Regions from separate parts of the Bacillus sp. TCT6 genome, predicted to be linked through region 1. Evidence: predicted binding sites of a transcription regulator. Region 1 holds the regulator's gene; each other region holds the start of a gene.
What was found. Region 1 encodes LexA, which represses DNA repair genes until DNA is damaged. Its sites were predicted from a motif close to CGAACATATGTTCG; they were not measured.
Positions count from the first base shown of each region.

Region 2: addB (helicase-exonuclease AddAB subunit AddB) is a predicted target of LexA. The motif match lies at 8,372-8,385, and genes of this name have one in related genera.
Region 3: AC0ONG_RS29125 (Y-family DNA polymerase) is a predicted target of LexA. The motif match lies at 9,044-9,057, and genes of this name have one in related genera.

Region 1 covers NZ_JBVYHX010000001.1:3,324,536-3,335,639, forward strand. Annotated here, with positions in the region: gene sirA (sporulation inhibitor of replication protein SirA) at 1-348, opposite strand, end outside; gene tkt (transketolase) at 505-2,505, opposite strand; gene phnE (phosphonate ABC transporter, permease protein PhnE) at 2,801-3,604, opposite strand; gene phnE (phosphonate ABC transporter, permease protein PhnE) at 3,604-4,398, opposite strand; gene phnC (phosphonate ABC transporter ATP-binding protein) at 4,395-5,168, opposite strand; gene AC0ONG_RS16845 (phosphate/phosphite/phosphonate ABC transporter substrate-binding protein) at 5,264-6,202, opposite strand; gene AC0ONG_RS16850 (bifunctional metallophosphatase/5'-nucleotidase) at 6,387-7,970, shown strand; gene AC0ONG_RS16855 (DUF896 domain-containing protein) at 8,010-8,249, opposite strand; gene AC0ONG_RS16860 (YneB family resolvase-like protein) at 8,295-8,951, opposite strand; gene lexA (transcriptional repressor LexA) at 9,093-9,713, shown strand; gene AC0ONG_RS16870 (DUF4097 family beta strand repeat-containing protein) at 9,804-10,607, opposite strand; gene AC0ONG_RS16875 (DUF1700 domain-containing protein) at 10,608-11,104, opposite strand, start outside.
Region 2 covers NZ_JBVYHX010000001.1:883,709-894,812, reverse strand. Annotated here, with positions in the region: gene gerPD (spore germination protein GerPD) at 1-11, shown strand, start outside; gene AC0ONG_RS04460 (spore germination protein GerPE) at 27-413, shown strand; gene gerPF (spore germination protein GerPF) at 456-671, shown strand; gene AC0ONG_RS04450 (RNA polymerase alpha subunit C-terminal domain-containing protein) at 809-1,096, opposite strand; gene addA (helicase-exonuclease AddAB subunit AddA) at 1,109-4,834, opposite strand; gene addB (helicase-exonuclease AddAB subunit AddB) at 4,831-8,346, opposite strand; gene lepB (signal peptidase I) at 8,462-9,025, opposite strand; gene AC0ONG_RS04430 (TVP38/TMEM64 family protein) at 9,082-9,675, opposite strand; gene AC0ONG_RS04425 (competence protein ComK) at 10,105-10,686, opposite strand; gene AC0ONG_RS04420 (hypothetical protein) at 10,970-11,104, shown strand, end outside.
Region 3 covers NZ_JBVYHX010000003.1:64,413-75,516, reverse strand. Annotated here, with positions in the region: gene AC0ONG_RS29180 (winged helix-turn-helix transcriptional regulator) at 88-441, opposite strand; partial or broken gene AC0ONG_RS29175 (TIR domain-containing protein) at 908-1,099, shown strand; gene AC0ONG_RS29170 (hypothetical protein) at 1,442-1,603, opposite strand; gene AC0ONG_RS29165 (hypothetical protein) at 2,377-2,538, opposite strand; gene AC0ONG_RS29160 (IS4 family transposase) at 3,163-4,596, opposite strand; gene AC0ONG_RS29155 (DUF7018 domain-containing (lipo)protein) at 5,114-6,295, shown strand; gene AC0ONG_RS29150 (hypothetical protein) at 6,541-6,741, opposite strand; partial or broken gene AC0ONG_RS29145 (DNA cytosine methyltransferase) at 7,114-7,335, opposite strand; gene AC0ONG_RS29140 (hypothetical protein) at 7,438-7,674, shown strand; gene AC0ONG_RS29135 (hypothetical protein) at 7,725-7,940, shown strand; gene AC0ONG_RS29130 (DUF3967 domain-containing protein) at 8,047-8,649, opposite strand; gene AC0ONG_RS29125 (Y-family DNA polymerase) at 9,102-10,367, shown strand; gene AC0ONG_RS29120 (YolD-like family protein) at 10,364-10,705, shown strand; gene AC0ONG_RS29115 (hypothetical protein) at 10,754-11,104, shown strand, end outside.

The DNA.
Region 1 (11,104 bases):
TAACACCTCAAAGAAAGTCGTTTCCATAGAGACATTTCCAGAGGTATTCATACGAATATAGTGTGGTTTCACCATTATTTCACCGTACTCCGCTCCCGTATAAAGTGTATGTGTATGATGTGTTCTATCATATTTACCAAGAACGCGCAAAGCTTGTTCTAATTTATGATGAATTTTCATTACTTGCAATGGTTTCGTTATATACATCATTTGTTTATATAACACTTTTTTCTCCGAAAGGGACCCAGATTCTGAAAATCGAGCAAATAAATCAAAAAACAAATATTCACGACCAAAATAAGATTTCGCAATATCCTCTTGAATTAAATACAATTCATACGTTTTCATTTTTCCCCTCCCAATCTGGACAACCTTTTCCCTTCATTATATATAAGAAAATTTGCAATGATTGTCTGACTGCGGAGAGATAAAAAACTTTTTCTGTCGAAAAAACTCATTTACATAGAAAAATCTCTCCATGCCGGAGAGATTTTTCTGAAATCATTAAAGCATTTCTTTTACTTTACGAACAACGTTCTCTACAGTAAATCCATACTCTTCCATAATCTTCTCACCAGGAGCAGAAGCACCGAATGTATCGATACCTAACACATCTCCTTCAAGACCTACGTAACGGTGCCATCCGAATGTAGCACCCATTTCGATTGCGAAACGTTTTGTTACTGCTTTTGGTAATACAGATTCTTTGTACTCTGCAGGTTGAGCTTCAAAACGATCCATAGATGGCATGCTGACAACAGCTGCGTCAACGCCGTCCGCTGCTAATGCTTTTTGAGCTTCAACAGCTAGGCTTACTTCAGACCCAGTTGCAAGTAAGATAACATCAGCCGTTTCTTTCTTGCTTGCAGAAACTACATATGCACCTTTTGCTACTTTTTCATACGTATCATCTTTTGCACCTTCTAATGTTGGAAGGTCTTGACGAGTTAATACTAAAGCAGTTGGTTTGTTTGTAGATTCTAAAGCCAGTCTCCAAGCTGCAACAGATTCGTTACCATCAGCTGGACGGATAACAGAAACGTTCGGCATTGCACGAAGCGCTGCTAATTGTTCGACTGGTTCATGTGTTGGACCATCTTCACCAACAGCGATACTGTCATGTGTGAATACATACGTTACTGGCAATTGCATTAATGCTGCAAGGCGAATTGCTGGACGTAAGTAATCAGAGAATACGAAGAACGTACCACCGTAAGTTTTTAAACCGCCATGTAATGCAATACCGTTCATTGCTGCACCCATTGCGAACTCACGTACACCGTACCAAATGTTTTTACCGCTGTAATCGTCTCTTGTAAAGTCTTTTTCGTTATTCATGTATGTTTTGTTAGAACCAGCAAGGTCAGCAGATCCACCGAAGAATGATGGTACAGACTCTGCAATTGCATTAATTACAGCACCAGAAGAATTACGAGTTGCTGCTTTTGATCCTAATTCATAAGTTGGTAAGTTTTGCTCCCAACCTTCTGGAAGTTGACCGTTCATTGCTGCTTGGAATTCGTTTGCTAATTCTGGGTATGCTTGCGCATATTCACCTAGCATAGTGTTCCACTCTGCTTGCGTAGTTTCACCAACATCTTGTACTGTTTTACGGAAGTTGTCGTATACCTCTTCTGCTACGTGGAAGTCTTGTTCAGCAGTCCAAGCATATGCTTCTTTAGTTAATTTTGTTTCTTCTACACCAAGTGGAGAACCATGTGAAGCTGATTTTCCTGATTTGTTTGGAGAACCGAAACCAATTGTCGTTCTTACTTCAATTAGCGTTGGGCGTTTTTCGTCAGCTTTCGCTTCTTCAATTGCTTTCGCGATTGCTTCAATATCGTTTCCATCCTCAACACGGATCACTTGCCATCCGTATGCTTTGTAACGATCTTCTACACTTTCAGAGAATGAACGATTTAAATCGCCATCTAATGAAATATCGTTTGAATCATAAAGCACAACAAGACGACCTAATTGTAAATGAGCAGCTAATGAAGATGCTTCAGCAGAAACGCCCTCCATTAAATCTCCATCACCACAAATAGCGTATGTATAATGATCTACTACATTATACGCATCACGGTTATATTTAGCAGCTAAATGTCTTTCAGCCATTGCCATACCTACAGCAGTTGCAATACCTTGTCCAAGTGGACCAGTCGTTGCATCTACACCAGCTGTATGACCGTACTCAGGATGTCCTGGAGTTTTGCTTCCCCATTGACGGAAGTTCTTTAAGTCATCCATTGTTACATCATAACCAGATAGATGAAGTAGGCTGTATAATAACATTGAACCATGACCTGCAGATAATACGAAACGATCACGGTTAAACCACGTTGGGTTATTTGGATTGTGTTTCATAAATTGAGTCCATAATGTATAAGCCATTGGTGCTGCACCCATTGGCATTCCTGGGTGACCAGAGTTTGCTTTTTCAATCGCATCGATGGATAATGTGCGAATCGTGTTGATAGAAAGTTGTTCGATTGAATGTGACATGCTATTCTTCCCTTCGCTTATATTAGTAAACGTTTTATACATTTATATGATAGCTTCCCACGCAAGATTATACAACATGTATCGACAAATATGTTGATATTTTTTTGATTTTTTATAAAAAAATCAATGTTTCCGGGAATGTATGGGCATTCAATATGACATACTTTTTCATTATTTTTATTTTAAAAAGAAAGAGAATTATCTGTATATTTATACAAATTTCTTCTATACTTACGTTTTTAAATACGTTTTTAAAAATATAAAAAGCATCTAACTTCGATGCTTTTCAAATAAGTTAAACAATCCGTTTGCGAATCGAACTTGAAATCAAATCAATTATAATTACCATTAAAATAATACCTAATAAAATAATCCCAACACGAGACCAATTCCGTGAACTCAGCGCAAAAATTAAAGGTGTACCAATCCCTCCTGCTCCGATAACCCCTAAAATCGCAGCGGATCGTACATTAATTTCAAATCTGTATAACGTATACGATAGAAAGTCTGGTAACACTTGTGGTAACACTGCATACCAAAGTATTTGAAAACGGTTTGCTCCTGTTGCTAGTAACGCTTCCGTCGGTCCTTTATCTATGTTTTCAATTCCTTCTGAATATAGTTTTCCTAACATTCCAATAGAATGTAATCCTAAGGCTAATACTCCTGCAAAAGAGCCTGGACCAACAGCTTTTATAAATAAAAGAGCCATAACTAATTCAGGAAACGTACGAACAAAACTAAGTACAAATTTTCCAGATCCTGAAGTTAATTTTCCACTACTCATATTCGTTGCCGCCCAAAAGGCAAACGGAACAGATAAAAATGCAGAAATAAATGTACCTAATATCGCAATTGCCAACGTATCAATTAATCCATGCAATAAATCTTCACCATCTGGCAAAGATACATACGACCAGTCTGGATTCAATACCCCTGTCATAATTGCTTTCGTGATTTCACCTGCTGTGTCCTTTATCCCTTCTAATGGTACTCCTGAAAAGGCCCAAACATAAACAAATGTAATTGCTATAAAAATAACCCAGCGATATACACTCAGTTTCTTCGGTTTTGGCACAATCATCGTCGTTCTATTCATTATAGTTTCTCCCGCAACAATGTACTAATGTAGTCAATTAACAAAACAACAATAAGGGTATAAATAATTATAGAAGCAGTTTGTTGATATTGTAAAAATCCAAGTGTACGATCATAATATAGTCCAATACCACCTGCTCCTACTAAACCTAGGACAGCCGCTGCACGTACATTCACCTCAAATGTATATAGTACATAGGAAACAAAGTGTGCTTTTACTTGTGGAATGACTCCATAAACAATCCATTGCACCTTAGTAGCCCCTACAGCTGTCATCGCTTCTAGTGGGCCAGGGTCAATTGATTCAATTGATTCATACAACAATTTCGCTACAAGTCCAATTGAAAAAAAAGTAAGAGCCAAAATACCTGGAAGTGGCCCAATTCCAAAAATCGCTACGAAAATAGCCGCCAATAATAAATCTGGTATCGTTCGTATAAAATTTAAAATCATTCGAGCTGGACTATATAAAAATGTGTTAGTAAACACATTACTTGCTGCAAACAATGCAAGTGGAATAGCTAAAATCGCTCCTAAGGTCGTCCCAATAATCGCCATACGTATTGTATCTAACATCGCTGTTGTAATAACTTGAAAATAACTCCAATCAGGTGGCACCATTTCTTTCAATAGATCTACCATATTTGGAAAACCGTCTACCAGTTTTGAAAATGATGCATCTACTTGTACACTACTACTCCACAGCATTAAAATAACTAAAATAAACGTTAACATATGTTTCAATTTACTCGGCGGCTTCGGTATTTCATTTGAATATATCGTCATGTCATTCATTTTACTGCCACCTCTAATAATTCGCTTTTCTGAGCAACGTCCCCATAAATTTCAGCAAATTTTTCATCCGTTGCTTCTTCTACTAAACCGTCAAAAACAATTTCTCCTGCATGTAATCCGATAATGCGTGTCGCATATTGTCTAGCCAAATCAATAGAATGTAAATTTACAATTGTCGTGATTCCAAAATCTTCATTAATTTTTTTCAAATCATCTAGCACTTGCTTTGTCGTAAGTGGATCTAACGATGCAACAGGCTCATCTGCCAATATGATTTTTGCTTCTTGCGCCAATGCTCTAGCTATCGATACACGTTGCTGTTGTCCTCCTGATAATTCATCAGCACGTGCATATGCTTTTTCTAAAATATTCACTCTTTTTAATGCTTGAAATGCGAGCTCCACATCTTCTTTCGGAAACAAACCTAACGTTGTACGTAGTGTGGAATGATATCCAACACGACCAGCTAATACATTTTTTAATACTGTTGATCGCTTTACAAGGTTAAAACTTTGGAAGATCATACCGATATCCCGGCGCATACGCCTTAATCCTTTTCCTTTCGCAGAAGTAATAGACTCACCTTCAATAATAATTTCTCCTTCGGTAATCTCATGAAGACGATTTACGGATCTGAGAAGTGTAGATTTTCCGGCTCCGGATAATCCGACCATTACAATAAACTCACCTTTTTGAATCTTTAAATTTATATTATTCAATCCCTTTGTGCCATTCGGATACATTTTGGAAACATTTCGAAACTCTATCACACATCTTACCTACTTTCAATGTATTATCAATAACTAAAAAACGGCAAACTAACTGAAATCTCACACCTTCCAGCTAGCCGCCATTTCACTATGTATTATTGCGTCTTCACTGTCTTTCCATATTCACGAACAATATCAAATTTACTATCATCAGATTTAATATATCCTTCATGGGAATATACTTCTTTAATGATTTTACGGCCTTCCTCATTTTTTCCAATTTCAATGAAAGCATCTTGTAATTTCTTACTCCACTCTGCATCTAAATCCGAGCGTACAGAAATTGTATCGTTCGGAATTTTCTCAGTAAATTTCACTATTTTCGTTTGATCAAATATATTCGGATAATCTTTTTTTACAATATTACGAGCATCTTGGAATACAACAGCTGCATCTACATCACCATTTAAAAGTGCAATAAGTGACTGATCATGGCCTTTTAATGTAACAGGTTTCACATCCTTTAGCGGATCAATTCCCTCTTTTAATAGAACAGCTGCAGGCCATACATATCCTGCTGATGATGTTACATCTTGATAACCAATTTTTTTACTTTTTAAATCTTTTACACTATTTATATTAGAGTCTTTTTTAACAACAAACTCAGATTTATAATAGTCTACTAAATCTTTTGTAGGAGCTCCTGTTTCATCCTCTACTCCAAAACGTTGTGCTTGCAAAATTACATTAGCAGCCTTCTTTTCATGTGCTAACACGTACGCTGTTGGCGGTAAAAACCCTACATCTACTTGTTTAGATGCCATCGCTTCTACAATTGTATTGTAGTTAGTTGAAATACTAACTTTTACCGGAATATTTAATTTATCGCTTAATAGCTTTTCCAATGGTTTTGCCTTCGCCTCTAGCGTATCCGCATTTTGAGAAGGAACAAATTGAACATTTAAGGTCTTTGGTACATAACCTTTTTTCGTATCTTCATTTTTACTTGCACTTGATTCTTTCGCTCCGCAGCCACTTAATAATCCCGCCGCTAGTACAACTGTTGTACTCATTGCAAAAACTTTTTTCAACATATTAATGCCTCCATTTTTCTTGTTATGAAATAAGCTTCCGTAAACATGAAGAAATATATCACATATTTTGATGCACAATTTGTTATTTACAGAATCTTTACACATTCTATACATTCACATCAAAATTCACTTCACATATTTGATATGATGAATTGGAAGATAACAATAGAAAAGGTGAGTCATATTGGAACAAAATCAAACTGTAACTTTAAACATCTTATTAACAAGCGATATACATGGCACTGTTTATCCCATTTACTACCAAGATAACTCCCCGGCAGAACTTGGTTTAGCTAAAATTTCTACTCTTATAAAAAAAGAACGTTCCCAAAATACAAACGTTCTTTTAATTGATAATGGTGACTTCATTCAAGGAACACCATTTACTTATCATTATGTTACATACGAAAAAAACAAAAAAAACCCAATGTCCTTATTAGCGAATTACCTACAGTATGATGCTGCAGTTATCGGCAATCATGAATTTAATTACGGGATGGACATATTAAATAATGCTGTGACTACTGCGAACTTCCCGTACCTATCAGCAAACATTTTAGATAAAAACATAAAGAAACCCTATTTCGGAAAACCTTATATAATCAAACAGATTGAATCAAATATAAAAATTGCTATTTTAGGGGTAACAACACATTACATCCCAAATTGGGAACAGGCCCATCATATTAAAGATTTACTATTTGAAGATGCATTAGAGACTACAAAAAAATGGGTTTCTTATATTCACGAACACGAGAAACCAGATTTATTAGTCGTAGCCTATCACGGTGGATTTGAAAGTGATTTACAAACCGGGGAACCGACTGAAGTGTTAACAGGTGAAAACCAAGGATATGCAATGTGCCAGGAAATTGAAGGCATAGATCTTTTACTAACAGGTCATCAACACCGAGACATTTCTCACACAATGGCTAACGGTGTAACAATTTTACAGACCGGATGCAATGGACACTCAGTTGGAAAAGTAAAAGTAACATTCGAAAAAATGAAACATAAATGGGTGAAAAAAGAGAGTTCTTCTGAATTATTATCTGTACAAGGGGTTGAAGCGGACCAAGATGTACTTTCATTGGTAGCCGATTACGAAGAGAAAACACAAAAGTGGCTTGATCAACCTATTGGAATTATTGAGGGGGACATGAAAATTTCAGATGCTATGCAAACTCGTTTGCATGATCATCCTTTTATCGAGTTCATAAATAAAATACAGATGGATATAGCTAATGTATCAATTTCTTGTACAAGTTTGTTCCATAATACATCTCCAGGCTTCCCAGAACATGTAACAATGCGTGACATCGTTTCTAATTATATTTATCCAAACACATTAAAAGTAATTAGAATAACTGGAGCAGATATAAAAGATGCTCTTGAACTCTCTGCTTCTTATTTCACATTAAAAACAGATGGATCCATCATCGTAAGCCCTACCTACATAGAACCAAAACCACAACATTATAATTATGATATGTGGGAAGGGATTTCATATGTATTAAACATTTCAAAACCAATTGGTGAAAGAGTAGAATCTTTACAGCATAAAAGTGCTCCTCTTAATATGAATGACGAATATGACGTTGTAATGAATAATTATCGTGCAAGTGGCGGGGGAAATTTCTTTATGTTTCAAAACAAACCGATAGTAAAAGATATACCCACTGATATGTCTGAACTTATCGCTAATTATATATTGGAACATAGAACGATAGAAGCAACCGTTAATAACAACTGGAAAGTTATTAAATAAGGATTTTTACAAATAAAAAAGATGGGCTTCGCCCATCTTTTAATTTAATTTTGCATTATCTTGCTTTTTTAAAGCTTTTAATTTCGTCGGTGTAACATCTGTACCTTCTTCGTTAACAACTTTAATACCTTTAAGTTCGTTTAACATATTTTGACGAAATCCTTTTAAATATTGTTCACGTAGCGATTGACGCTCACGTTGCTCTTCTTCAGTTAAACCTTCAGCTTTTGCTTTTTTCGCTAAGAAGTTAATGCGTTCAACGAGTTCGTGATTAATCATCTCGAATCCCCCTTCTAATCAAAACTGATTATTATCATACAATAGTTACTCTTCTTTATCAAGCAATTGCTTCGTATACTCTACATATCTACGATGTACAGTCGCCTTTGAAACATTATGACCAAATCCACGTAGTGTTGCTGCAATTTCTTCAAACGTGAGTTCACTTTTTCGCAAACGTACAATTTCCTCAATTGGCACTTCTTTTTTCTCTCTTCCTACACTTAAATGACGATTTTTTAAATTATTTTCTGGACGATAACCTTTTTCTACTGCACGTTGCATACCTCGTTTAATTTTCAAGTTATGAATCTTCCTTTGATATTCTTCAACAATACCAATAATATCTAATACCATCGAATCAGAATCCGACAATTGTAATTCACCATTATGTGTATGTGTATATACTTTTATGCCTTCTTTATGTAAACAATGCATTAATGCAATCTTCGCATTCCCTCTACCAAGGCGCGTTTCATCTTGTATAAGTAACACATCAATTTGTTCGTCCCGAATTGTATCTAACACCTCTAATATACCGTCACGTTCAATTGTATACCCACTAGCCTGCTCTTCAATCACCTTCGTAACATTCATTTGATAGCGCTCAGCTAAATGCAATAATTCATCTTTTTGACGTAATAATGATGTTTCTTGCGCTTCTTTCGTTGTACTCACACGTGCATAAATAATTGCATTCATTTTGAACCCCTCTTTCTCCCTATCATTTCCCTATAGTGTAACATAAATCTGCCATTTGTTCGAACTTATGTTTGTAGAATGTTTTTTCACATGTTATACTTATTAATAAGAAAAATGAAAGAAAACGAGGTGTTAGAAAACATGGAAAAGTTAACGAAACGCCAGCAAGACATTCTCGACTTTATTAAGCTAAAAGTACAAGAAAAAGGATATCCACCTTCCGTACGTGAAATTGGTCAAGCAGTCGGCCTCGCTTCTAGTTCTACAGTGCACGGACATTTATCACGATTAGAAGAAAAAGGATACATTCGACGCGATCCAACAAAACCACGTGCCATTGAAATTTTAGGCGAAGACCGAATGGATACGGAAACACAATCTGTTATTCAAGTTCCAATTGTCGGAAAAGTTACTGCTGGTTTACCAATTACAGCGGTCGAAAGCGTAGAGGAACATTTCCCACTTCCAGCTAGCATTGTTTCCGGAGCAGACCAAGTGTTCATGTTACGTATTTCTGGAGATAGTATGATTGAAGCTGGTATTTTCGATGGAGATTTAGTTGTTGTTCGCCAACAACAGTCTGCATATAATGGTGAAATTGTAGTCGCTTTAACAGAAGATAACGAAGCAACTGTTAAACGTTTCTATAAAGAAAAAGACCATTTCCGTCTACAACCAGAAAACTCTTCATTAGAACCTATCATTTTAAAACAAGTGTCAGTTATCGGGAAAGTAATTGGCGTATATCGTGATTTACATTAAAAATAATAAAAAGAAGATAATTACCTTATTTATATACGGTAATTATCTTCTTTTTGTATTTTGATAGATTTCCATGCACTCTATTTCTTATTAACGAGTTTCAATCGTGACATCTCCAGCAGCCGTTTTACCGCTAATCTTTTTACTACCATTTCCAATTGTTACGTTATTATTTTCTTCATTAAAAATTGTTACATCTCCGGCAGCACTTTGCCCAGTAATTACCGCATCTTGTGGTTTTTCCGATAAAGTAATATCTATATCTCCCGCAGTTGAACTTGCTTCTAGATTATACTTAGAATCATGATCTTGAATATTTATTTCCCCACTTGTTGTTTTTGCGGTCACTTTCCCTATTACTTTTTTAAAGTTCACCTCACCAGCTTTTGTAGATCCCTCCACATTCTTAGACGTTACTTGTTTCAGCTCTACTTCTCCAGCAAGTGTTCTAACACTTACACTATCACTTTTCACATCACTCATTTCGATTTGTCCAGCAGATGAATTTACTTTTACATCTTGATAAGAGCGTTCGGGCACAAGGAGAGTCAATTTAGACGTTTGGAACCTAAAATCGTAAAAAGAAAAATCAAATGAAGCACCTTTTTCTCTTTCCCCAATAATTTTTAATGTGTCACCATCTTCTGCAATACGAATCTCTTGTTTACGTACATCTCCTGATTGCTTTACATAAAAAGAAGAGTCAGGAGATTTTTGGATAACAATATCTCCGGCATCTAACTTAACTTCTATATTTTTTAATGTTTCGTTTTTAATTACATCTTCTTTATCGCCTTTTTCAGCAGTTTGTACTGCTTTTTCATATGTTTGGGAAATTCCTATTACTCCAATAATGATACAAGCGATAGCGATTAAAAATAGTTTTTTCATCATTTACTCTCCTTTTATCATTTTGAAGTTCCATATTACGTATCGTACACACAATCTCTTAAACCACTTTGTACTATAAAAAGCGATAATACATAACAACAAACCTACTCCAACAAACGTTATACTAACGAAAAGATCCAACCATATAAAAGTACCCATAAATACTTTTCCAATAACGAAAAATGGTGTTACTACACTAGCAATGCCACCAATCCAAAAAGAAAATATAAAAGCAACAATTGCGACTAACGGGCCTAACACAATAATAAAATTAAACAAACTAAGTCCAATCGCTGCCATAACAGCTCTTGTCACATTTGAAGTCGATGGATTTTTTTTCATTTCATCGAAGCGATACATCGCAAGTAACTCTTTTGCGATTACTTTCGGAGAACCAAGGCCCTGAATTATTTCTGATTCAGTTTTCCCCTCTTCTAGTCCAAACTGAAAGTGCTCTTCATAATCCAATAAAATATCTTGCCTCTCTTCCTCTGGTAACT
Region 2 (11,104 bases), 2.4 Mb from region 1:
CTCCAGGTTAAGGAGACTGAGAAATTATGTTGCATCATGTGTCCATTGTCCAAAATGTTTCTATTATTTCTTTAGGGATTACTGCCGTATTTCAAGTTGGAGATGCAAACCAAATGGAATTAAAAAGTAGAGCTCTTGCCGTCCACCGTGAAATTCCTTGTTATATAAGGGGAGAAGGTCGCTTTGATGCTTTTGAAATCTTTACAGATGAACACATTACAATTCCAAAACGAACGACAGATGTAAAATTAAATATTGTAAATGAATGCCCTTTTATTGAAGTTAATAATGTTGAATTGCGGACACTTTTAAATTCTGGTTGCTTTCAAATTGGAAATGTTGATTATGGTTTTAATAACTCTCGTATTATGCAAATCCGCCAATATATTACGGATGAACCTTCCGCACAATAATTCATATAGTAAGTAAAAAGCTTAGTAAAGTAGGTGGATGGTATGCCTTCGGTTGTAGGAAATCTCGTCGTTCAAAATAGTAACGGCTCTTTCAACTTAGGAGATTTTTATAACGTATCTCCGAAAGAAAACACGAAAGCTTATAACGGATCTGGGGCTTCCAATGTTGGATTTGTCGTAAATACGTTTAACGGTGTTAGTGCAACAAATACGTTTGATTCTGATGTGGCGGATCAAGATCAGATTGGAACAGCGTAAAAAAAGTAGGAGATATTCTCCTACTTTTTTCTTTTATCTAATTCAAAATTATTAAAATGAAATTTTAATAAGAAAGAGCTTTACTGTCCACAAATAGCAGTATAAACAAGTAAGTAGTAAAGAGGCACTATTTCATTTTATTTAAATGATAACCCTCTCTCCTCCAAAGCCTTTCTAAGCTTCGGCATAGACGCAGGTCCCATACCATGCAGTTTTAAAATCTCTTTTTCACTATACTTGGATAGTTCTTCTATCGTGTGAATTCCATGGTGCTCTAGCGCATTTCGTGCTGGTGATGAAAGAAGTGAAAGAAATCCTGTTTTAGGTTTCTTTTCTTTCTCACAAGTCGGGCAAGTTGGGCAATCGCTACTTTTGTAGTATTCATGTCCTTTTTCACAAGTTCTTAACGTTTTTTCCGTTACCATTTTCAAGCCCCTCTATTCCTCAATATTTACAACATGATTCCCATCAAAGAAGTATAAACATTTCTCTTTCACAGGATGTTGTAAGCTTTTCTCCAGCGCTTTTGCATATAACGAAAGCTGTACTTTATATCGATCTTCTAAAATTGGTTTTGCTTGTTCGAATCCACCTGGGAATTTCCCTTCAATCGTATCTGTTTTGAAGTCGATTAACGTAATGCCGTCTTCCTCTTCAATCATGCAGTCGATAACCCCTTGGACAAGAATCGTTTCTTCACTCTTCCCTTGCCAATCTTGATATGCTTCTTCTGCTGCAAGCATCATCGTAAATGGCACTTCACGCTCAACACTTTTCGCCGCTAGTACCCTTTTACCTAAATCACTGTCAAAGAATGAAATTACTTTTTCAATCGCTATTTCTTCCGCCTGCTCGAATGTTAATAATTCCTTATTTACCATTCCAGCAATTTGCTCTTGCAGAACTTCAACCGTAATCGGCTTCTTCAAATCAACATGCTGCATAACGGCATGGACTGCTGTTCCACGCTCTGCGTACGTTAATCCTTTTTTCTCCATAAAGCGCGGACGTGTTTTAATTGGCGCACGTAGTTTTTTAATAAAGGTATTATCGCTACCTTCTTCAGATTGATAATTTCTCTTTATTTCTGTAACAGATTGCTTCGCACGATAAGATGTTGCATCCTCATATCCGTACTTCCACATTAATCTGTCGTACACTTCTTCTTTCCGTTCACTTTGCAGGGGAACAGCCTTTTTCTCACGAAGCGCTTCTAACAATTCTTGTTTCTCTTCTTGAACTGGCTCTGGTGCAAGTAGCGTGTTACCGTCCACAACTTCTACTTTCCAGTTCGTGTCATACCCGTAAATTTCATCTGGAATACTTCCTTGTCCTAATTCAAGAAGCATTTCACTATCACGGTGTCTATATAATGAAGGTGCAATCCAGTCTAAATAACAAGACGCTCCGGCACGTATGTGATCCGGTAATAACCATTCACTATGTTCCCTCGCATCAAGCCATTTTTCCATCTCCTTATTTGCATCCTTAACTGTTCCGATTAAAATTAACTTCTCTTTCGCACGCGTCAACGCTACGTATAGTACGCGCATTTCTTCCGCAATTAATTCCATTTTCATTTTACGTTTAATCGCAAGCTGTGATAATGTCGTGTATTTAATTCGTTTACGCGGATCGATAAATTGCGAACCGAAACCGAAATCTTTATGGAGTAAGAAACGTTTCATTAAGTCTTGTGTATTAAAACGACGGCCGAGTCCAGCTACAAATACAACCGGGAACTCTAGCCCTTTACTTTTATGGATCGTCATGATGCGAACAACGTCTTCTTGTTCACCGAGGGCCCTCGCCGTCCCCATATCATCACCGCGTTCTAAAATACGTTCAATAAAACGTAAGAACCGGAATAATCCTCTAAATGATGTTGCTTCATATTGTCTTGCACGGTCATATAGTACGCGTAAGTTTGCCTGCCTTTGCTTTCCAGCTGGTAAACCGCCAACGAAGTCGTAATAACCTGTCTCGCCGTACACTTTCCAAATTAAATCAGAAAGTGATTGTTGACGTGCAAATTCACGCCATCCTTGCAGTAAGTTATAAAACCACTCTAGTTTTTCATGAAGTTCTTGTTCCTCTTCAAGCGGTGCACCTTTTAAGAATGAGCTCATTACTTCATAAAACGAGCCTTTCTTTCCGTGAGCACGAAGCGTCGCAAGGTCTTCATCGTTTAATCCAACGATTGGGGAACGAAGTACAGCTGCAAGCGGGATATCTTGCATCGGATTATCAATAACGCGGAATACGTTCATCATAATATTTACTTCCGTTGCTTCAAAATAACCAGTCGCAAGGTCAGCATATACCGGAATTCCTTGCAATTTTAACTCTTCCATAATTTGCGGCGCCCACGGCATGGAGCGAAGTAAAATAACGAAGTCGCGGTATTGTACAGGACGCATACTATCCGTTTTACGGTCATACACTTCATAACCGGAATCAACCATCGCTTTAATGCGTTGCGCCATAAGGCGAGCTTCAAGCTGTGCTTTTTCGACTTCTGCACCTTCTTCACCGTCTATTACTTCTTCTTCCGTTTGCTGAATACAGAGTAATTCTGCCGCTACATCTTCACCTTCTGGATAGGTAGCACCTAGTTTTAATTCAGCGTCAGCATCGTAGTCAATCTCTCCAACTTCTTCGCCCATAATTTGTTTGAAAATGAAGTTCGTACCTGCTAGTACTTCATGACGACTACGGAAGTTTTTCGCTAAGTCAATCTTCATTCCGCCGCCCAATCCTTCTTGTGTGAAGCGTTTATACTTTCCTAGGAATAGTCCTGGTTCAGCTAGTCGGAAACGATAAATCGACTGCTTTACGTCACCAACCATGAACAAGTTTCCTTCACTCTCAGAATCTTTTGTTACGAATTTAATAATGGATTCCTGTACAAAGTTCGTATCTTGATATTCATCGACTAATACTTCAGTAAATTTATTACGATATTGGAGCGCCACTGCTGACGGATTCATTTCACCATTTTCACTTTGTTCACTTAAAATTTGTAAACAGAAATGCTCTAAATCTGTGAAATCGACCATTCCTTTATCTCGCTTCATCGCTTGGAAACGCTCTGTAAATACTTTTACAAGTTGAACAAGCTTTTCTAATACTGGGTGCATATCTTGAAAATCTCGTAAGAAACTTTCAGGTTTGCGGCTAAATAACTCTTCTTGTAATTTCTTTACTTCATCTTTCGCTTTATTACGAAGAGAGTCTACTTGTTTTACAACATCTTCATTGTAATCACTTTTCTTAATACGCTTTAACGTTTGCCACGATACGTTTTGCATCGCTTCATACACGCTTGTCCACGACTCACGAGCAGCTGATGATAACGTTCCAAGTAATGCTACATCTGCTTGCAGGGTTTCAACGCGAGGCGCTGGACCGTCAGGAAGCATTGCGAGTTCAGTTGCCTTACGAATATGCTGTTCCGCTGTTTCAAGCTGGAATTTCACATCTTCTAATAAATAAGAAGCATATACTAAATCTTCAATTGTCTTTCCTTCTACGTCATATGCTTCTACTAATTTATCAAGCCATTTTTCCGGATTTGGATGCGCTCTTGACTCTGTATGAAGCGCTAAAATCATACGTTGTAAGTCATCATCACTACGGTCACTCGTATAACGATCAACAAGTTCAAAGAAGATTGTATTATCTTCGATTCCGTACTCTTCTTCTAATATGTCATCTAGCACTTCTTCTTTTAACAATTCATTTTCTGTTTGATTCGCAATACGGAAACGAGGATCAACATCCAGCATGTAGTAATATCCTCTAATTACTTGTAAACAGAATGAGTGAATTGTTGAAATGGAAGCTTTATTTAATAGGCTCAGTTGCTTTCTTACATGCTGAGAGCCTGGTTCATCAATTAATACCTTTTCTAACGCTTCCCCAATTCGATTTTTCATCTCTTGCGCTGCTGCATTTGTAAATGTTACAACGAGCAGGCGGTCGACATCGACTGGATTCTCTTCATTAATAATCTTTTTAATAATACGTTCAACTAATACTGCTGTTTTACCTGATCCAGCTGCAGCCGCAACTAAAATATCACGTCCGTTCGCTACAACAGCTTTCCACTGGTCATCTGTCCATTGACTACCTTCTGGTTTTTTAGGCCAATTTTCTATCATTCTCCGCCAACCTCCTCTCTTATTTTCTCCATCGCTTCACTATCTTTCATATCTTTTAACGTACGGAATTGATTATCTTCAAGTGACTCATCAAATTGACAAACAGATTTGAAGTTACAGAACGTGCACGCTGCTTTATTTCCCATTTTATAAGGAGCAATATCGATAACACCTTCTGTAATATCTTTTCCGATATTTTCAAACGTATGGTGTACATATTTTTGCAGTACGTTAAACTCTTGCTCACTTGCAATACTTGAACGCGCACTAAAGCTACCGTCTTTTTTCAGGCCAGCAGAAATAATATCTGAACTTCCTGTTGAAAGTTTGTTATCCATTAAACGAACAACGTCAGCATCTCCTAATACGAGTCCTTTCATTTTAAATTTCTTTAAAATTTCTTTTTCAATTTCGGCTTCAGATGCGTCACCTTTCATTTCAACAATTGGATTATGGATATGAAAATACAATACACCCGCTGGTGATGCTGCTTGGCCTTTTTTCATCCACGTCTGTGCATTCGAAGTAACAACATCTAAATACGTTAACATTTGAAGTGCTAATCCGTAATACACTTCTGTTAAATCTAACGCTTTTGAACTTGATTTATAATCAATAATACGTAAGAACGTCCCGTTCTCATCTTCTGCCTTATCAACACGGTCAATACGGCCGACTACTTCCATCTTCACACCATTTGGTAGTGAGAATTCCATCGGCGGAAGTGATCCTGTACCGCCCATACCGAATGGCACTTCTAAATCAACTGGTACGAATCCGCTCGACTTCGCATGTTCACGAAGAATGATTGACGTACGGAAAATGATTTGTTGTAGTTTTTGTTTTAAATAGAAATGACGGTTTGAACTTAATAAAATTTGTCGTTGTAATAACGGTGCGATTTCTTCTATTACTAAGACAGAAAGATGCTCACACTCTTTTATAGATAAATCCGCCCAAGTGCGGTTTTCACGCAATAACTTATCCGCAATTTTCTTTAATGCCGCATGGAATAATTCACCGATGTCTGGTGCATCAAGCTTGAAAATATCACGCTCTCTAAGTGATAAACCGTGCTGTGCAAAATGAGCGTATGCACAACGGTTAAATAGTTCCATACGAGAGACGCTTCCTTTAATTATATCTCCATATAAATCTCTACTTACTGCTGTACTTAGCTTCTTCGCACGATTTCGATAGAATAAACTTGATAAGACGCGGCTACTTTTTTGTTTCCATTCATCTGAAGTTACGTAGAAGTTGTATACGTCCCACCAAAAGTCTAAATTCCCTTCAAATCCGTATCGCTTCCACGTTTGTAGTTGCTGCATAACGTAAGATAACGTTACTTCTGGCGTTGCTACGTATGAAATTTGTTCTGAACGTGATAAATCATTTACGTCATTCGTAATAAATGAATCTTTCACATTAGGGAACATTCTTTTTATTTTCTTAATAAAGCTAGACGCAAGTAACGTCTTTCCTTCTTCATCTGCAAGCGGGCATGAAATGTATAACCTCTCAGACGCTCTCGTTACCATTTGATACATAACGAACTGTTCTTCTAACAAAGTTTGTCTCGTCGTTGGCGCTAATTCAATCCCTGCCGCACCAAGAACTTCTCTTTCCTCATCAGAAAGCATACCTTCATCCATAGGTGCTGCTGGAATGACCCCCTCATTTACACCTATAATAAACGTTGCTTTCACGTCAGATAACCTGGAGTGATCAATATTAGCAATTAACACTTGGTCTAATGACGGCGGAATGTTAGCAAATTGAAGTGCCTCAAGACCTGTCGACATAACGTCCGTAAACATAGAAAGAGACATTTTCTCTTCACCAAGCATCTCTACAAATGTATCAAGAAGACTCATTACTTCTTCCCATACTTGTTCATGATCTGTCGCAAATAAGAAATCTCCACTTTCTTCTGCACGTATACGTAATTCTTCTAGCTTCTTCGGAACATCCAGTTCTTCTAAAAATAAGTAAACTGCTTCACACATTTGCATAACTGTTCCTGCACGCTTTAACCTTTTTTGCATGCGAATAACAGGTGTTCTTACAACGTCACGTAACATATTTATTTTCTCTTCCATTTCACGTTCACTGTCTGTAATCATCCCGTTCGTATCATCAAGAGAACGATAACGGCGATACATCCATGGATCCTCTGAAGTCCACCTCTTTCCTTGTACACCGTACGCTAAACAGTAATTTTCAAATTCATCCATTTCTTCACGCATCGTTTCTTTTCTTACGTCTAATGGATATAAAAGCTCTGTTTTCACGCAGCGGAACACCGCATCATAACGCCAATTCCCACTAATAATCTCGAGTGCAGAACGAATACATTCTACTAATGGGTGGTGTGACATCGGACGCTTTTCATCGATGAAGTGCGGGATATTGTAATCTGTAAATAACGTGCGCATCACATCGTAATAACTTTCCCCATTACGAAGAAGCACTGCAATATCTCGGTAACGATATTTTTCATTCGCAACAAGTTTACGAATTTCACGAGCAACACCTTCTACCTCCGCTCGTAAATTCGCAGCTGTGCTAATCGTTACACTCGCTTGACCGTTAAATTTTTCATTCGGACGCGCTTCATAATGAGCTTCTAAATGCGCTAATGCCGGAGAATGAAAACGCGGCTGTTCCATAAGTGGAATTGTTTTTTCAATTTCTATTTTCTCTTCACGCGCTACTTGTTTGATTTTTTCATACGTTAACGTCGTTTCATAAAATAAATCGAGTTCATTTACTGGCTGTGCTAACGTTTTTTCATCTATCGTTAACGTGATCGTAACTCTCGCTCCGCAAATCATAAGCTGTCTTACAATCTCTAACTCTTGCGGGGAGAATGAATGAAATCCATCTATATAAATTTCCGCACCATTTACATATTCAGACTGCGGAAGCTTTTCCACTAGCAATTGCAGGTAGTCTTCTGAATCTAAATATTTTCCAATTAAAGCACGTTCAAAATCATCGTATAATAGCTGTAAATCATACACTTTATTCGCTAGTAACTTTTGTTCGGCACTGCTACTATGCGCATCCAATTGTTGCCACATTTCATATACGTTAGATGGCGTTACATTGTAACGTTTAAACTCTGCAATCATACTGCCAAGATGTTCAAAGAAACCGTTTTGCTCCGCTGCTTTTTGGAACACCGATAATCCATCTTTACGAGACTCTACAATTTTACGGAGTAACATATGTACACCCGCTTCATCAATATGAAGACGACTCGCTCCGCCAACTTCTTGTAGTACCTTCCACGCTAATCGTGAAAAACTAAAAACTTGTGCCCGAATAGAACCTCTTACATCCTCACTTCCAATTAACGCCTGCTGCGTCTGGAATGTCATCTGTTCTGGCACAAGATATAATATTGTTTTCCCTCTCGGGCGTTGTTTTAATTCTTCTTGCACTTCGCGTAAACAAAGTGTACTTTTTCCACTTCCCGCTCTACCAATCACAAATCGAAGTGACATGTAACCCCACCTTTCACTTACATAACGAACGTTAGTTTGCTACTATAATTGTATTATAGTACACGAAAAAAGACAAACTGAGTTGTTTGTCTTTTCTATACTTCTATCTATTATATCAACCTTTTGAAAAATTCGTTTGCACCTCTTGAATTGGCCAATATCGCAAATCAACTTTACCGACGACTGTATCAGCTTTTACAAAGCCAAAGTGTCTACTATCCCAGCTCCCGAGCCGGTTATCACCTACTACAAAAATAAACCCGGGTGGCACCAGCTTTTCTTTCGTTAACTCTTCTAATTTAAAGTCGCCTGTTAGTTGCCTTCCATTTATCTCTTTCTTATATTTCTCTAGATACGGCTCATCAATAAATTGTCCATTTATATATAACTTATCATACTTATATTCAATATGATCTCCAGGTAAACCGATAATTCGCTTTACATAGTCCTCTTTTTTATTCGCATGAAACACCACAACGTCAAATCTGTTCAAGTCCCCAACTTGATAACTCACCTTATTTACAACGAGCATATTACCATCTTGCAATGTCGGCATCATTGACTTCCCCTCTACAACATACGTTGAGAAGAAAAACGTTCGAAAAAATACAGCTAATAATACACCAATTAAAATTGTTCGTATCCACTCTATGCCTTCTTTTTTCAAAGTTTTCTTCATCCGCTTCTCCCCTTATCCTTTAATACTGAAGCTTTCCTTTACAAAGAAGACTATTCTTAATGTAGTTCTAACTTTACTTCAATTTTCTTACCGACATACCATAAAATAAAAATACCAATCGCTACAATGACTGATTTCACCGGATTATGAATAAATGACATTAAATCATGACCGATATACGTTAAAATAAAAATCATCACAAGTTTTCCGAATGCTAACGCTAGCCCAAACTGTTTTACACTAATTCGTGATAAACCAGCGACAACATTTATTAGCGCTGACGGTGTAAACGGAAAACAAAATATAACAAAAATCGGTGCGAATCCTTTCCTTTCAATCCACCCCATTGCTTTTCTTACTCTCTCATGCTTATTTACAAACGAAAAGAAACGACTGCGACCAAAATGGCGGATGATGAAAAAGACAAGTAATGCACCCATTACTGATCCAAGCCATGAATAAAGAAAACCGAGCCAAAAGCCAAATGCAACAGCATTCGCCAGTACAAATACAATAAGCGGTAATGCTGGAATCAACGCCTCTATCATCGGTAAACCAATACCAAGAAGTGGTCCGAACGCTTTATAACTCTCAACAATATGATCCATATTTTCTGGTGAAAAATACTCTTTGATTGTCTGAAAATCCATTCTACACTTTACCCCTTTACTCTAAATACTATCCCTACTGTATCATTGCTTATATGAAAGAGGAAATGGTAGATACGACATATGGAGATGTATTTATTAAAGTTTCCATATCTTTCATAAGAATTCCTTCATTATTTAGCTATGATAATCTATCAATATTCGACAGGAAATGTCGTTCGTTTTGTTATTTAGGTGGTTTTCCGGTATTTTTATCGGTAAATGAAATTACAACTCGGTTTTTCTAACACATCTCTTTATCTATAAAGATTGATAAAATGAAACTTTAATCAACCCTCACCAATCCGGCTTTTACAGGCAGCAGGGCCCCCACCTAACTTCTTTGCTTTCGCTGAATTTTGATGTGTGCGTCTTACTGCCCGGTAAATAGCGGATAAACAAAAAAAGAATGGGGATGATTCCCCCATCCTTTCACACTTCGCCTTCCTTCACAAAATACACTCTCTCATAAGCAGGTCTTAATGTTGATTCCTCTTTTTTATCAATCTCTTTAAAACAAGGGCTCCCTTGTTTTTTCCTACGATCTTCATATTCAGTACGCAATTTCGCTGTACGATTTTGTTGATTTTCAAAACTAGTTTTTGATATTTCTAATTTCACAGCAAAGCCATTTATAAACCTAATAATAAGATTTCCATCTTTTAATTCTTTATTACCTTCAATATAAAAATGAGACAACCAAGCGCACTCTTTTCTAGAGTAAGAATAGGTAGGGAAAAAATAAAGTTGATCTGTAGGACTAATCGCAATCGGTGCTTTATGTGTAATATGAGTTAATTCTTTCGTTCCTTCTTTTCTGCCTAAGAAACTAGAACCATGCTTTCGGCAACTTCTTTCTATAATATCTAGTGGTTTTTGAAATACGAAAAAAGAATCATTCATTTCAACGACTCGCGTAACAATTTTCTTTTCACTTAGAATAACAGGAAGTAAGGCCATCGTATTTTTCGTTACAACATAATTTTCGACATAGCGTTCCACTTTACTTTCCATACTCTATTATCTCCTTTTTTCCATTTATATTAGCAGCTGCATATATAATTTTAGCACCTATGAAAAGAAAACGGATTGCACATTCTACTATTTTACATTAATTTATTATTTATCAAACATTCTTCAAATTTCAAAATAAATATATAAAAATAACAAGATGGCATTGTGCACAAAAAAGCATTTATACTGCTATAAATATTTGAAATCACTTCCTCATTTCACATCATTACAACAATTAACTTTGTTATAATTAAAATGTAAATCCAATATATGGAGGGCCACTATGGAAGAAAAAGAGATCCAACCATCGATTCAAATGAAAAATAGTAGCGTCATTATCGTGAAAAATTCAGCTAGTATTATATTCGGTTTATTTTTTATTCTGCTATTCTTTGCCAAACCGTTTCGTAAATCAAAA
Region 3 (11,104 bases), on a different contig from region 1:
AAATCACCCGTAGTAAGTTAGGAAATTTAAAATACGGGTGATTTTTTTGTTTTAAATTTAAAATATTATACTGAAAATACTTGCGCTCTAGATAGTTTGAAATACAATATTAGGTTCATTAATATCTTCTAAATAATTTGTACCAATCTCACACATTTGAAATAAAATAGCTTCTAACTCATACCCCTTAGATGTAAGAGAGTACTCTACTTTCATTGGTACCTGTTGATATATTTTCCTCCCAATTAACCTATTCTGTTCCAACTCGCGTAGCTGTTTTGTCAGCATTTTTGAAGTTATTCCAGGTAGTAAAGATTTTAATTCACTAAAACGTTTCTTTTCAGAAATTAAGTAAAATAAGATTAACATCTTCCATTTACCAGTAATCATATCAGATAGTAATTCTAATCCACAATTGTAAGTTACTTCTTTCAAATGCATCACCTCGATTGATATAGATGAAAAGATATAATTTTGCGAAAATATATCTTTTCTATAAAAAATTTTATCATATATAGGTAAAGTATAAAATAACAAAAAAGCTATCTTTTTACAGTTGGGGTATTGTCACATTGCCATCAAGTTAATATTTTGGGGTATTTGCTTTTATTAGGTTGATGGGCATATATGGTGACCCCTAATATACATGTTACTCAAACCACTTTAAGAAACAGTTTTATATTAAACACTCTTCGTAATGGAATAGATCCGATTCAAATCAATGTTAGGCTTAAAAATTCTCAAATCTTTATACCCTTACATCAATTTTTTTTATGAATTAGTAAATAAAATAAGGTTTAAAACACGAATAATCTTTATTTTCCATAATTCCTAAATCGACTAAATTCCGAACAATGGAATTGAATAGCGGTAAGTACTAAAAAGAGAATTTACGAAAAATGTTGTTTTTGAGCATGGATTTTTAATAGGGGAAATAGGCAGAGAAAATGTAGCTGCATTAGTGAAAGATACAGTTGAAACACCAAATGATGTATCTGGAGTGGTGTATATTTTAATGGGATCTGAGGGGAGTTGGGAGCTTCAGCTTGCAAAAGAATTAAAAAGTTCCAGTTATGATATTGATTTGAATAATCTATAAAATTCTAATCTATTATTAAAATACTTTCTGAAAAAAATCTTTTCATATTCTTCTATAGCAGTTTCTTTAGGCGTATCTAATGCAAATGTATTCAAAGGCACTAAATACTTATAAATGAAAGTATAGACCCCGTAGAGTTCATCTTTATTACAATTAGTAAAACAACAAGCATAATTACTAGAATTTCAAACAAATTGATTAACAATTTGTTTAATAATTGCTATAATAATTAATAGAAGCTAGTATATTTTTAAACAGTGTGTATAAACTAATAAAGACAGGATGCGTCAACATCCTGTCCAAGTAACTGCTACCGCAAGGTGGTCGGTTGCTAAAATTAAATTATCTTTTTTTAGAACCGCCCTTTCGCTTGCAGGCATTTTTAGGGGCGGTTCTTTTACGTTTACTGCCGAGTTTTTTGACTAGCTTATTTGCATAAGCTGTAAAAAATGCTGTAAAAAAGATTTTTGCAGCATCTTGCAATAAATTAAGTAAAAAATCCATGTAAAGTCACCTCCTTTCTCCTTTAAATAAGAGAAAGGATAGCAACTCGACCGCCCTCACAATATACAATTACTTATTTAAGTTTACCATTTTTATCCCCTTATCATCTACTAATTTATCTATTTTAGTAATTATTTTACACTTTTACACTTGTGTAAAAGTGTATTATCTTATTAGAGCTTCTTATATCTAGCTTGAAAGGTGGTATTCTATGAATCTTAAGAAAAACAACAATCTGCAAAAATAGAGGAATACAGCAGGAAAGAACTAGTAAAACTAAATGAACTCGTATTGTATCAGCAAAAAATAGCGATGGTAGCATTCAATTATACTGCTTACCTTTAGAACTTGAATATTGGGTTCTTTCTTGTATGAAAGCTGCTTCAGCAGGAAAAAATCCATTTCCATGCAAGGTTGCTTTTGGAATTATAGACACAAAATTTTATGTTGAATTCAAGTAAAATAAAAACACGTTTAGCAGGTTAATAAGAAGGGGCTACTCAATTTGAGCAGCCCCTTCTTTTACATCACATGTAACTATTTAACGAATTACAAACCATATAATTTTTTTCAGCAAATTCAATCAAGTAGTTCTCTGTTATCTTTTCCTCACCTTTAAAAGTCAATTTTTGTTCAATAGAATCATAATCAACAGAAGAATAATTTATAGCATTTCGCATTCTATTAAATACAGATATTATGAAAATAAATTTCTCCTTCTGATAGATCTTCAAAGATTCTTTTTTTATCAAACAAATCCAACCTATAAAAATTTAAAGAACATAAATTTTAGCACCGGAAACAGAAATTACAAGGGAAACTTCAGAACCAACTCTTAATTTTTCAAGACCAACAAATTGTGATTTGTCAAAAGTCCCAGCTATGGACTTTGGCTGATTTTCCGGAATAAAAATCCCTTTAGGGAACGCCTCCATATAAATCTTTCCACCTGTTTCCCTCACCTTTTGTACTACATATGTACCAGTTGTAATACCAGGACTATTTATTTGGTTTAAAGAATGACTCTTAGAATTTTCAGCAGCTTTGACTGAAATGGATGCATAAGTTCCCTCTCCATTATTAGCTTTCGTATCCTGTGCCGCAAATGCATTCCCTGTAGCAGAGAATAATAAACCTGTTACTAAAATACCACTAGTTATTTTTTTAACATGGAAAATCCTCCTTTTTCGGTAAGTATTTTACATAAATAAAGATATCATATTTTTCTATTTTTATAATATTATAATTTATTTATAAATATTTAACTGAATATTCTATTAATAAATTATAATCACCCTAAAACTACGATTTTAAAGGGAATAGTCGTTGAATTCCATCATTTTTCCGCTTTCTGAATTGTAGAAAGTAATACGCTATTAGAATATGGAGAGAAGCTTGTTGAATTAGCCGAGCAATTAAAGTTTTTAATGGTGCTACCCCATGCCCATCAAGCTAAGGGGGACAAGAGGGTATATGTGAATGTGTTTTTTGAAATTTTTACGACTACACTAAAGGTGTGCATAACAAATAAACCTATTAAATAGGTGTTTTTAAAAATATTATGCAACTTGGAAACCTTGTGACAACGTACAATCATACACAACACCTAAGATATCAAAGACTGTTTTCTTTTCATACCGGTGAGATTTTCGTCCGTTTTTTTCTAACTGGTAAAACAAACGCAATAAAATTTTTAATAATTCATGGATGCCCTTCTTTAGTCCCTCATAAAACAATAGATAATAATTCTTTATCATATAGATGGATTTGTATTCACTCAGCTCTTTCTTTTTCTTATCTAAGAGTAACTGACGCATTTTGAACATCGTCGATGAACAGAGTAAAATACTAATGAGTTGCCCATATAAATGGCATTCTAAGCGTTCTTTCTTAATTTCTTTGCACCTGTCAATTTTAAAAAAAGATTTCCATGTTTTGAACAAAATTTCAATTTGCCAGCGTAATGAATACAAGTCATGGATATGTTCCGTTGGAACATTTTCTGTAGAAAGATTCGTAATATACACGTTGATCCCACTCAACCGTTTACTTCGTTCTTTGTAGGTAATACCTTTCTTTTTTTCTTTTTTGGCTTGTTCCTTCAACCTTTTCTCTGTTTGTTCTTTTGTTAATCGATGAATAATAACACGAGCTGGTAATTTTTGATACTGTCCAATGTATGCCTCTGAAATCTCCATTGTTTGACCAGGGGACAATTGATTCATGATTTCTTCCATATCTAACTGAATATAGAGTGACCCTTTCTTCAGGGTCCCATTTCGAAAATACTCTGGCCTATCATTCTTACGATAGATTCGAGAATTTAATTTCAAACGTGAGATATAGTAAGCTCGTTTATCATGGATATTCTGTAAATCATGTAAGTCAAAATAGCCTAAATCTCTTATATACAAGTTTTTTGGTCGAATGGTTTGTAGGCTTGTTGAACCAAAGGCTTTATCATTTTCTCTTCCTTCTCCTACATAAACGTGCAGGAACTTCCCACTCAATAAGTCATACTCTAATTGAATTTTGACTCCTGCCGTATGGCTACTTCCACCCGAACCTTGATAATGTGAAGAAAATATATCTGGAAGCTGAAATGTTGTAGAATCTAGAATCCGAATGTGCTTAAAGGTCGTGGTGTATTGATGAATTATTTCTTGTGTTGAATGAATTCTTTGAGTTAGAAGTTTAGCTAGAACTTGTTCAAGAAACTGTACTGCGGAAGCATTAAATCGTTGGTTAAGCCCTTCAGGGCTGATAAGAACACCTGTAGATACTTCAAGACAGCTACATAATTGTGTGAGTGATGTACTTGCAACTTGTTGGCTAAGCCATACACATAAAGCAACTAATTCCTTTGCTTGATATTTACTCTTTCGATGAACGAATCCTATTTCTTTAGCTAAGTGCTCTAGAACATGGGGAGACATATATTGTTGTAATTTTTCAGCAATCGGTTGAAGTTCGTCAAGAATCGGAAGATCCATAAAAAAACGCCATCCTTTCCTATAATTCTACAAAAAGGATAACGTCTTTTTTTCTTTATGAATAGTGCAAAACCTTAGCTTGATAACGATGTGGCGGTACCCCATGCAAATTAATTTAAGAATTCAGGATTTTCCTAAAATGAAAAAATGAGGTTTTTTGTCACAAGTCAGCACAAAATTTCGTTTGGTTATTTGTTTTTTGGGGTTGATGAAGACGTGTTGCTACTCCTGTAAAGGTAGTACCAAGTAACTAATAAATTATGCCTGTTTTATATAATTTTCGCAAATCACTTTGACTCATTAATTGTTATCATTATAAAATAATATAAGGATATATTTTACTAGCAGTTATATGTTTAGGTATATCCTTTTTGTAATTATAAGGAAGAAATTTAAGTTAAGACTGAAACAATAAGTTAGGAAAACTAAACTACGCAGCAGACAATGCAAAAACTCATGAAGGTCTGTCTATTGTTGAAGAAAAGAATTACTAAGAGAAAAAGGGGATAAGTTTAAAATGAATATTAATAAATCATTTAAGGGTATCGCAATAGCAGGGTTAAGTGTTAGTTTCATGCTAGTAGGTTGCACATTAAATACATATGGACTTACACAGTCAGAGTATAGAAAAGTAGATAAGTATTATGATGCAGATAAAATGGTATCTGACCTAAAGAAATTACACTATAGTGATGAACAGATTGAAAATCAACTAAGAAACGCCTTGTCTAGAATTGAGTATGAAAAGGGAAGTAAGGAAGACGAATCAAGTAGTAAAGAAAGTAAATCAAATGTATCAGACACAGAAGGTGAAAACAAGGTAAAAGTATCTGAAGAAGATTACCCTTATCGTTTGACTGAACTACACTTAGAATTCCAGTATCATTTAAAAAAATTAGAAAAGAAAACTGATGAATTATTTACAAAAGAGGGTGTCTACATAGGTGAGATAGATTCCTTAATTAGTCACATTAGTTTGGACATAAACCGTTTTGAAAAAATCAAACCACCTAAAAAGTATGAAGACTACCAATTTTTAATACAAGAAGGGGTAGAAGAGATTAGAAAACACCTAATAAAAATAGAAGATGCAGTTAGACAGTATGATGCCCGTAAGTATGATGGTGAATATGATAAGGATAAAGCAAAAGAAAGCATACAAAACGGTATGTTTGGGATAGATGATGGTGTTTCTAAATGGGAGACAGTATTTAATGGGATAAACGAGAAATACCCTGATGTAGAGCAAAAGGTAAAGGAAGAGAACCAGAAACATGCGAAAGAGGGTCATCGTGAGGAAGATTTAAACGACAAAGTTAGTGGTTCAGAAGTTGATAAATACAAAGCAGCCATCGTAGAAAATACAAATAAGATGGATGAAGTTATGAGAATGATACAAAATATAGGGCATTCAGATATAAAGGATTATGAGTCAAAGAAAAGTGAAATCCAATTGAGTTTGGATATGGCAAAAATACACGTAAGAGACATCAAATACCTTGAGGCACCTAAAGGGTTAGAAGTTGAACAAAAAAAGATAAAGCAGGCAATGGATAATTACTGGAATGCTCTGCAATTACTCTCAGATGCATTAGAAGAACAAAATGATAATAAGTTGGAACAGGCAGAAAACAAAGCAGAACAGGCAATGAAACTATTTAAAAAAGCAACTGAGAGTATTAAAAGTAAAACGAACTAATCATGAAAATGGGCATATGGCGGTAGCCCTATTGCAAATTAACAAATAAAAAAGATAAGATCTGAGATTAGGATCTTATCTTTTCACAAAGAGAAATATTTTGCAAAATATCTTATTATTCAATTTCTTGTTTCCTCTTATGCTTTTCTTCTTGGTTAAACATCTATTGCGTCATACGCAAATATGTACACTTGATTAGCCAATAGTTGCCTTATACGTTATATAGGCTAAAATAACGGAAAGGTTTACTCTGATAAAATCCAAATGACTACAAATATTCCTGTAACCGCCGCAGCTCCAAAAAATCCTAACAACATTTTCCCATAAGTACCAGTAACAACTTCTTTTAAATCTGCTTTTGCCTTTTTCTTGTCTTCTCCTGTTGAAAAGAGATAACTAATAAAATGTACGACTAGTGAAACTAATGCCGCGATTATTTCTATCATTACTTATGTACCTCCCTAATATATGCGAACTATTAATTAGCCAATAATTGTCTTATACATTATATCAGCTAGGGTACATGCAAATATAACAAGTTATTTGTATAACTTATTTTTAAAATGGATATATTAAAAAAATATACCTAATAATTCCTTGGCGTACGAAATTCTTGTTATGTTGGCAGGACCCCATCGCTATCAAGCCAAGAAAATATAACTACCCCCAGAACAATATTTTATGCTAATTTGTAATAAAAAAGCTCATTTTTTCGTTTTGGGGCTGATTTGTATTCTTAAGTTGATGGGCATGTGGTGCTACCCCTATAAGAACTATTAATGCGTTATTGAAATTAAAATACCTAATTACTGCAATCGTTAGGCAATCGCATAAATAACCGGTACACTTACAGAATTACCTGCTTGTCGGTACAATTGTGTGTCTGAGTTTACTTCCTTTGCACAATCAAACGTCCAACTCGGAAACCCCTGGAGCGCTCAGCACTCTTTGGGTGTAAGCCGCCTAACTCTAAAATCCTTTGTTACTACTGCCTAATTACAAGATGTATCTAACGTCTGGGCAACACCTTTTCCTACTCTCCATGATGAAAGGTAGAGCATCCAAAATCTTATGTATCTTATTGTGAAACAAATGAATGGAGTGGAAGCTTCAGGGGTATTAAGGAAATAAAACATATTAATATGAATAGAGATGCAAATGGCCTTTCTAAAACGTTCAGTGGTACAGTTCAAGCAAATTTAGAAGATCCTAACAGAATTTTCTATATTGTTAATGGTGATTTTCATAATAATGGTACAACTACTTTTGATGGTAATGTATCCATTACTGTAGGGAAGCATGGAAGTGTAGATTTTAGTGCATCTTATGCGACGAGTCACTATAAATATACTTATAAAGAAGGAAATGTATATTTTTAAGTTGATAAATTTTTAAAAAGTCGATTACTTCTTAATTACATGCTAATTTAATGGGAGTAATCTCTCTGCAGCCTAAATATATTCTGTTCATTCAAATTCTAATAGGAATTCTAATAATCATGGCACTAATTATTATTACTGGTGAATTATATGATGTTTCAAAGACTATGGGTGATTTGCTAGTTGCTGAATTAATTATAAGAACACTTTCTTTCGTAACAGGACTTGTAGTAATTAGTAAGGCGTTTGAAAAGTATTCTAAATAGTTATTAGTACGTTATTTTCTAGCAATTTATAAAAAAGGGTTATTCATATTGAGTAGCCCTTTTTACTATTTTTCACAAAAATAAGTACACCCACTAATGAATGTACTCACTTCCAAAATTTCCACCAGGTTTTCTTTTGTGCTGCCGCTATTTCTTCCTGGGCTGATACAATAGTACGTTTTGCATCTTGAATCTCTCTGACCATCTTCATAAGATTATCATCCCTTAGCTCCAACCTCTTTTCTATCCTTTCTTCACGTTCCTTACGATCTCTCATATCTTCCTCAATTAATGTATTCCGTTGATCTATGCGATCACTTAATCTCTTTTCCATTTCTATTAGATTTGCTTGCTGCACCTTATTAATTTCTTCTATCATAGCGCTATATTGTTGTTGGAATTGATATTGCATTTGATAAGGGACTGGATCAGTACCCTGGGATTCCTCTTTCTTATTAGCGATTCCAAACTGCTTTGCAATCATTTTCGCAGCTTTTTCTAAAGTCATACCATCTTGCTTACTCAACTCTACTAACTGTTCAATAAGTACAATATCAAATTCTGTATATTCCCTTCTCCCTCGACTATTTTTTCTTACATCATACCCTTCACGTTCAAGGACATCCGAATACTTTCTAAGTGTGCTGCCACTTACCCCTAAACGACTATAGACCTCATTGCTGGTATATATTACTTCTGCTTCTGACATAGCGCTACACCACCTCCTATAAGCAAAATTCCATATCCAAGGTTTAATACCTCTTAAAATCCATCGACGAAGCTCGCAAAGTCTTTGCTAGGTTTTGTCGGAATAGGTAGATTGGAAATCACACGAAATCATTCGTGATATTATTTGTTTCAAAAAAATCATATTTTTTTAAAATTACTCTTAAAAAACAGGGAAAGAATTCTTATAATACGCAACGTAGGCTTCTGTTGTGCTAGTTATAAAAAAGGAGGATATTTTAACTATGAAAAAAACAAAGGGAAGAAAGAAAAAATTAGATGTAAAGATTCGTTTTTGGGGATTCAAGCTTTTCGTTAAATATTCTGCTTAACAAAATATTTATATTCAAATTTTATTTATAAAACCTCTTCATAAAAGAACGTTAGTTCGTGTATAATGAGAACAAACGTTCTTTTATTTTGGGAGGAATCACGATGTATGACTATTCAATCCTACCGAATAGAATCATCTTATGTGTTGATTTACGCAGCTTTTATGCTTCAGTGAGTTGCATCAAAATGGGACTCGATCCCATGCATACAAAGTTGGCTGTAGTCGGCGATGTAAATAGAAATGGTTCAATTGTTCTTGCAGCAACACCACCCTTAAAGGCCCTGGGCGTAAAGAAGACGGCAAGACTATACGAGATTCCTCGAAGAAAAGATATTCTTGTTGTGAATCCGATTATGGGAACATATATAAAATGCTCCAATTACATAACAAAACTAGCTTTACAATACGTTCCTATTGAGGATTTTCACCAATACAGCATCGATGAATTTTTCATGGATATTACCGATAGCATTCATTTATTTGCCAATGATCCATACGAATTCGCTATGAAGTTTAAGCGTGAAATATATGATTATACACGAGTTGAATGTACAATTGGAATCGCTCCTAACCCACTTATGAGTAAGGTTGCTTTAGACATTGAAGCTAAGAAGAACAAGGACGGAATTGCTCTTTGGAAGTATGAAGATGTCCCTACGAAATTATGGAGCATACGACCGCTTAATAAGTTTTGGGGCATTTCGTACAAAACAGAAGAAAAGTTGAATCGAAAAGGAATACATTGTATCGGAGATTTAGCCAATTATCCTCTTAAATATTTAAAACAGAGTTTCGGCAAGATTGGGGAGGAATTGCACTTACATAGCAACGGCATTGACTTCAGCCGTATTTCGGAGAAATACATTCCTACTACAACTTCAATTGGAAAAAGCCAAATTCTAATGCGTGACTATACAATAGAAGAATTTCCAATTGTTCTACTGGAACATATTGAAGAAGTTTGTTATCGGCTTAGAAGACAAAACAAACTTGCTCAAACCGTTCATTTCTCTGTTGGTTATAGCAAAAGTTATAACGGTGGTATTAGAAAAACACATACTTTAAGTCGTCCAACTAACTTAACAATGGATATTTATAAGATTTGTACATACTTTTTACATCAACAATACACTGGCGAACCGATCCGCAGCATAAACATTTCTCTAACGAATCTAATTCGAGAGGGGGAGGAACAAATTTCTCTTTTCGATAATGTCACGCAGCGAGAACAAGAAGTAAAATTAACAAAAGTAATGGATGAAATACGCACACGGTTTGGGAAGAACAGCATATTGCGGGGGATTTCCTACACGCATAGCGCCACAGCACGATACAGAAACACACTAATAGGGGGACACAAATCATGAACAACGCTAATATGCCAAAAGGAAGAAAAATGATCAAATGGACTCCGTTCGCAGCAATGCCTGAACAGTTTGCTGGTATTCGTGAAATCATCAAGGAGAAAAACAAAGTAACTCGGCCGATCTTAACAGATGACGAAAAAGAATTAATTGAGAACATGTTGTTATGTTCCTTAGTATCTGAAGAAGAAATACTAATTACATACTACGAAGAAGGTTATTTACTCTCTAGCTATATGACTGTTGTTAATATTGATCCACCAAATAGTGCTGTTATATGTACCGATGCTTTTTATAACAAGATAAAACTCCAATTTTCTAATATAATAGGTGTAAAATAGAATAAATTAACGTTATCAAGTTAGAGGTTCATTTAAGGGAGTGTAAAAATGCAAAGGAATCAGTTAAGAAAGAACACAGCAGGAGTAGTTATTCATAATGATATTAATAAATATCCCTTTCTAAATATACCTATGATTATTAATGAAGAAGACGGAATGGTTTATGAGGTGTTAAACGCTGGTTTTTACACTAACGATGCAGTAGCAATGATAACAACGGATGATTTTGCTACAACCAGGGTAAATGCACCGATTATAACAGTAAAAAACAATGATGGTAGTATTCAAGCATATCGCTTACCTTTAGAGCTGGAATATTGGGTACTTTCTTGTATGCAATCTGCTTCAGCAGGGAAAAATCCATTTCCATGTAAAGTTTCTTTTGGAATTATAGACTCA